Regions from separate parts of the Exiguobacterium sp. ZWU0009 genome, predicted to be linked through region 2. Evidence: riboswitches for the same ligand, from Rfam matches in the RefSeq annotation. Region 2 holds a riboswitch; each other region holds the start of a gene.

Region 1 (2,203 bases), 390 kb from region 2:
AGAACTATGGTATGTTTATAGACGAAATCAAGAATCGAGCCCGGAGGTATTAAAGATGATTAAAATTGCACCATCTATTTTATCAGCAGATTTTGCGAATCTCGAACGCGATGTTAAAGCAGTCGAAGCAGCAGGCGCGGACTATATCCATTTTGATGTCATGGACGGTCAGTTCGTACCGAACATCTCATTTGGATTACCTGTGCTTAGCAGCTTACGTCAAAAGACGGATATGATTCTCGATGTCCATTTGATGATCGACCAGCCAGAACGTTTCGTCGAGGATTTCGTCAAAGCAGGGGCGGACATCGTGACGTTCCACGTCGAAGCGACGAATCATGTCCATCGTGTCTTGCAACAAATCAAAGCAGCGGGCGCAAAGGCAGGGGTCGTCTTGAATCCCCATACGCCATTATCAACGATTGAACACGTCCTTGAGGATGTCGATATGGTTTTATTGATGACGGTCAATCCGGGCTTCGGTGGACAAGCCTTTATCGAGCGTGTCATGCCGAAACTCGCAGCACTCGCGCAAATGAAAGCAGATCGTGGTCTGACATTTGAAATCGAGATTGACGGTGGCGTCAATCCGGAAACGGCAAAGCTTTGCATCGATAACGGTGCGAACGTTCTCGTCGCAGGATCAGCAATCTACAATGCACCAGATTATGCGGAAGCGATCACTAGCATTCGTCAAGAGGCTGCCGTATAATAAGAACGAGAAAACGAAATATGATGACCGCAAGGGGTGTCGCTTGAAAAGCGGCTGAGAGGAGTCTTTTAGACTTTAACCCTTCGAACCTGTTCCGTTCAAACGGACGTAGGGATGTGGCGCACGCAGGCAGTACGGCGTTCGTCGTACTGCCTTTTTGCGTCCTCTCGTACAATGAAGGAGGAAAAACAGCATGAAACGGTTACAAATGATGATGGAAATTGCCATCTTCGCCAGTCTCGGAGTCGTCTTTGATTTACTGATTCCATTCAAAATGCCACAAGGAGGCTCAATCAGCTTAGCGATGCTACCGATCTTCGTCATGGCATTTCGCCACGGTGTCGTCGGAGGGGTCGTCACGGGAGCGCTTGTCGGTACGATTCAATTGATGTTCGCTCCACAAGTTTTGACGATCGTTCAACCGATACTTGACTATACGATTGCGTATGGTGTCGTCGGATTAAGTGGTCTGTTCGCGCGTCAAGTCAGACTAGCCGCGCGCAATGGACAAAAGAAAAGCTTGATGGCGTTCGTTCTCCTTGCGACGTTATTAGGCGCAGGACTCCGTTATATCTGTCATGTCATCAGTGGAATCGTCTTTTTTGCCGAGTATGCAAAAGGTCCAGTCGTGGAGTACTCTTTTGTCTATAACGCAACGTATATGGTTCCTTCGTACATCTTATGTGGAATCGTAGCAGGAATTCTATTTACGACTGCGCCACGCTTACTCCGTTATTCGGCACGAGGCGTCTGAGATGCGGGCGATTCTCGTCTGTGCCGGTCCGCGAGAAGAAGCGCCGGATTTACGGACGTTTTGTCAGCCAGGTGACTTTATCGTCGGTGTCGACGGTGGTGTTCAGACGATTGAATCGTTTGGGCTGACATGCGACCTGACGATTGGTGATTTTGATTCGCTTGGTTATGTACCAGAAGGGGCAATCGTTCATCCGGCCGAGAAAGATGAAACGGATCTCGAACTGGCACTTCGTACAGTCTCAGAGAAGAAACAGTTTGAGGATACCTTCATTATCGGGGCGACAGGTGGGCGGCTCGACATGACCGTCCAAAATGTCTATTTGTTGAAGCGATACCCAGAGGCACGACTCGTGACGAAACGAGAAGAGGTACGATACTTGGCTGAGGGAACGTATGCAGTCGAAGCAGGGAGCTATCATTATCTTTCGTTCATTCCACTCGTACCGTCGACTTTAAGCTTATCCGGAGTCAAATATCCACTTGATGCACATCCAGTACCGGTCGGAGATTCCTTGACCGTCAGTAATGAATGGTGTGCGTCAGAAGCGAAGGTAGAGCTCCATCAAGGAGAACTATTGATGATGCGGACGCTTAAGGAATAGCACAATCATAGGAAAGAGGCCGTGGATGACTCCGCGGCCTCTTTTTAGATGAAATTATTCTTCGAGTTGAGAAGGGGCGACACGGATGTCGCTTTGAGCGGATAGATGTTTTCCTTTGACGAAGAGATGATAA
Region 2 (2,203 bases):
CTATGGGTAACGTCTCTAACGTGTACGGATACAAAGAAGGAACAGCGATGCCTTTCGATTGAAGCTCTGTATAAGCCTGCGGGAACAAATCCTGCGGATGCGCCGTCGCAGTAATCGATCCGTCCTCAAGTAAGACGATCTGGTCGATGTACGGTAAACAGACATCGAGTTGGTGCTCGATCAAGACGATCGTTAAATCGTGTTCTTTCTGAATCCGAAAGATCAACGCCATCAGCTCGTGTTGTCCGATTGGATCAATCTGGGCTGTTGGTTCATCGAGTAATAAGATCGTCGGCTCGAGCGCTAGGACCGCGGCGAGCGCGAGGCGCTGTTTCATCCCCCCGGATAGACTCGCGATCGGTGTCGAGAAGGGGAGAGGGAGACCGACGAGTGCGAGTAAGCGTTCAATTCGTTCCTCCATCTCCGCACTTGGAATCGACCGGTTTTCTAAACTAAAAGCGATTTCGCGTCCGATCGTTTCCATGCAGAACTGTTCTTCTGGATTTTGAAATAAGACTCCGACCGAACCGGACCGGGTAACGGTACCAGTCTGTTCGACTTCAATCGTCTCCGGTGTCAGTCCGGCTAGGGCATGAAGCAGTGTCGTCTTGCCACTCCCACTGCGTCCAAGCAAAAGGGTCGTTCCTTGTTCGATCGTCAGCGATACATGATCGAGCACCGATTTCATCTGACCCGGATAGCGGATGCTGAGGTCGTCGACAGTAATCATGCGACTTCCCGTTTCGCACGTCCGGCCGCAAACCCGTTCAAGACACCGGTCGCAACAAGGCGACGGACGAGAATCGCTGCAAGCAAGCCGCCGAGTAATGCACCACTAATCAATTGTAAACCTGTTGTCGCAAGCAACGTCGTCGTCGTGTAGTAACCGAATCCGTTCGCGATCAGACTGTAGACAATGCTACCAATCGCGGCTCCAACACCCGATAACATCAATGTCCAGGTGTCATAACGGCGATAACGCGTCATCGCAAAGACGAGTTCCGCACCAAGTCCTTGGCAGACCCCGATCAGTAGAGCCGATAAGCCAAAGTGACTACCCGTGAACAGCTCGACGGCTGCCGCGACGATTTCCGCGATGAGGGCAGCACCTGGTTTTTGAATGATTGCTGCGACGAGCGGGCTTGCGATGATCCAGATCCCAAACATCCAGTTGGCACCGACTGGCCCGAAGATTGCAGACATCGGTAACCAGAGTGTTGACCAACCGAGATAGATGACCCCGCAAGCGACGGCGAGCATCATCATGACCATGATTTCTTTCATTTTCCAGTGTTGCATCGTGTTCGTCCTCCTTAGAATGGGGGAGACGCCAAAAAGACCGCCCTCCGTAAAAAAGAGAGCGGTCCTCAGAAAAACTGCGCGCAGCAGGAGTCATTGGATGTAATCGCTCCACTTTCCTACGCTAGTATGAACTAGATCAGGTTCGAAGGGTCCGAAGTGAATCGTCTCAGCCAAATGGGCTCCCCTAGTGGATATAGTAATAGATGATACGCTGTTCACTTTAGGCAATCTTCTGTCTATTGTCAAGACACAAAAAAACGATACGCCACGAAGGGCGTATCGATAAACGACTTATTTGTTATCTTCGTTCTCTTCTTTTGCTTCTTCTGAAGACTCTTCCGTAGCTTCCGCTTCGTTGTCTTCACCAGCTTCCGCTTGCGCTTCAGCTTCTGCTTCTTCGATTTCCTCAAGCTCTTGTTCAAGCGTTGATTCGACGACAGCTGCGACTTGAATGTCGCCTTCTGTGACGATACGGAAATCTTTTTGTTCCGGAAGATCAGCAACAGAGATCGAATCGCCGATTTCGAGGTTCGTGACGTCGACTTCGACGTTCTCTGGTAATTTATCTGGTGTCGCTGCGACTGTTACTTTAAAGAGTGTCTGTGACAGGAATCCACCGACTTTAGCGCCAGCTGCTTCGCCGACGAGTACGACGTCTGCTTCGACTTCTGTCTCTTCATCCATTTTAACGGCGATGAATTCAACGTGATCGACAGTTGGTGTGAAGACATCCATATCACGACGGTTGATCAAGACGTTAATATTTTTACCGTCGAGTTTCAGTGAAATCAAGACGTTCTCACCGTTTTCTCGAACGATTTTAAGCAATTCTTTTTCTTCGAATGAGATTGGTGTACTTTCCACTTTGTAACCATACACGACACCAAGAGCTTTTCCTTCA
Region 3 (2,203 bases), 420 kb from region 2:
GATGACCGGAAACTGTTAAAGACGCATGCGATTGGTGGGGTCTTACTGCTTGGCGGAAACATCACGTCGGAAGAGCAACTCTTGACGTTCACGCGTGCGATTCAAGAGACGAACCAAAAACCGTATGCGTTCGTCGGGATTGATGAAGAAGGCGGACGCGTCAGCCGGGTACCGGATCAACGATTACGTCTACCGACGAGTCAACGGATGGCGCAAGGAGCAGATGATGCGAAAATGGAAGACGTCGGACGTACGCTCGGACATTTGTCACGTTTTTATGGCTTCAACATGGACTTCGCGCCGGTCCTTGACGTCAACAGTAATCCGAACAATCCGATCATCGGCGACCGTGCGTTAAGTGCTGATCCGAATACTGTCGCGACGCTTGGTACGGCCCTGATGCACGGGATGCAGGAGACGGGAACGATTCCAGTCGTCAAACATTTTCCCGGTCACGGCAATACGAGTGTCGATTCCCATGTCGGGCTACCGAAAGTGACGGCATCAAAGGAAGAATTGAAGCGGACGGAACTGTTACCGTTCCAAGAAGCGATTCAAGAGGGCGCCGAGATGGTGATGGTCGCCCATATTCTCTATCCCGCATATGACGATACGAATCCGTCCTCGCTCTCAAAGCCGATCTTGACTGACCTCTTGCGTCAGCAACTCGGATTCAACGGTGTCATCATCACAGATGATCTCGTCATGGGGGCGATCACGAAACAATATGGTCTCGCGGAAGCGGCACGTCAGTCGCTCGTCAACGGAGCTGATATGGCGATGTTTTCAGAGGCAGGTGCTTACACAAAGGTTCATGCTGAAGTGATGCAAGCCGTCAAAGAAAAGACGCTGACGCCGGAGATGCTCGATGGCAAAGTGATACGCATCCTGAAGCTAAAGCAGACGTATGCCGACAGCCAAGAGCAACAGCGACCAACGAAATCGGAACTGATTCAGCAAGTGGAAGCGCTCAACTAGGACTAGCGAAGCAAAGCGACTCATGCTAGACTAATGGGGCAAGCCAATTAAACACGAAAAGACACTAGGGGAGTCTCCCAGCAGACTGAGACGGAAGTATCCGGACCCTTTGAACCTGATCTAGTTCGTACTAGCGGAGGGAAGTGGCTCGAAACCCTAGATATCCTTAGCGCTTCAGCGCATTTTCGGACCACTCCCTTCAACATCGGGAGTGGTCCTTTTTCGTATGGAAAGGAAGAACATGATGCGTTTACATCTGATTTCGACGGGATCCATTAATCCGCTTGACGAAATAAAGACCTTTCAATCGCTTCAACCCTATACGGATCAGCTGCATCTACGTGAACCGAACTTATCGGCGGCAGAATTACTTGATCTAATTGAAGCGCTCCTTGCGCACGGTTATTCGCCTGATCAGTTAACGGTTCATGATCGGGTCGATGTCGCCCATGTCACTGGCATCGGTGTGCAGCTGACGCGCCGTTCCTTACGTGTCCGCGATGTGCGACGTCATTTTCCGAATCTCGTCATCGGAAAATCGGTCCATTCACTAGCAGAGGCACTGGCAGCAGAAGCGGAAGGAGCCGACCGACTGCTGTACGGTCATATTTATCCGACAGCGTCGAAGCCGGACGTGCCACCACGAGGTATTGACGCCTTGAAGCAAGTCGTCACCTTCACGACGAAACCAGTCATTGCGATCGGTGGGATTACACCAGAACGCATGCCTGAAATCGCAGCGACCGGTGTAACCGGAATCGCCGTCTTATCGGGAATTCTCGGTCAAGCGGATCCACTCGCCGCCGTCAAGCATTATCAGGGGGTACGGGTATGACGAATCACATCATCATCGGCGGTGGAGTCATCGGTTTGACGCTTGCTTACGGTCTCGCCTGTCAGAATGAATCCGTCGTCGTCTTAGAACGCGGAGCAGGTGGACAAGGAACGAGTCGCGCGGCTGCCGGGATGCTTGCGACGGACATCGAGCTCAGAGAGGAATTGCATGCACTTGCCGCGCGAAGTCGTCGTCTGTATCCGCTGCTTGCACGTCGTCTCGAGCGAGAAACAGGCATCGATTGTGGATACCGGGAACAACCGTTTTTGTTAAAACGTAAAGGACGCGAGCATCTGTTTCCGGCTGTCGGTCAAATCGATCCACGACGACTGACGACTGCATTGATGTATGCCTTACACGCACGTGGCATATCGATTGAAGAACAGGTAG

Evidence for each region. Region 2 has a riboswitch for thiamine pyrophosphate ahead of L985_RS08815 (ECF transporter S component). Riboswitches for the same ligand answer to the same signal wherever they lie in the genome.
Region 1: another riboswitch for thiamine pyrophosphate. It lies ahead of thiT (energy-coupled thiamine transporter ThiT); the one in region 2 lies ahead of L985_RS08815 (ECF transporter S component).
Region 3: another riboswitch for thiamine pyrophosphate. It lies ahead of L985_RS06440 (thiamine phosphate synthase); the one in region 2 lies ahead of L985_RS08815 (ECF transporter S component).

What each region holds. Positions count from the first base shown of each region.
Region 1 is NZ_CP018057.1:2,074,949-2,077,151, reverse strand. It holds gene rsgA (ribosome small subunit-dependent GTPase A) at 1-53, shown strand, start outside; gene rpe (ribulose-phosphate 3-epimerase) at 56-712, shown strand; TPP riboswitch at 735-844, shown strand; gene thiT (energy-coupled thiamine transporter ThiT) at 906-1,466, shown strand; gene L985_RS10980 (thiamine diphosphokinase) at 1,468-2,070, shown strand; gene L985_RS10975 (amino acid permease) at 2,125-2,203, opposite strand, start outside.
Region 2 is NZ_CP018057.1:1,680,778-1,682,980, reverse strand. It holds gene L985_RS08820 (ABC transporter ATP-binding protein) at 1-730, opposite strand, end outside; gene L985_RS08815 (ECF transporter S component) at 727-1,299, opposite strand; TPP riboswitch at 1,399-1,498, opposite strand; gene L985_RS08810 (50S ribosomal protein L25/general stress protein Ctc) at 1,594-2,203, opposite strand, start outside.
Region 3 is NZ_CP018057.1:1,262,920-1,265,122, forward strand. It holds gene nagZ (beta-N-acetylhexosaminidase) at 1-978, shown strand, start outside; TPP riboswitch at 1,035-1,137, shown strand; gene L985_RS06440 (thiamine phosphate synthase) at 1,220-1,813, shown strand; gene L985_RS06445 (FAD-dependent oxidoreductase) at 1,810-2,203, shown strand, end outside.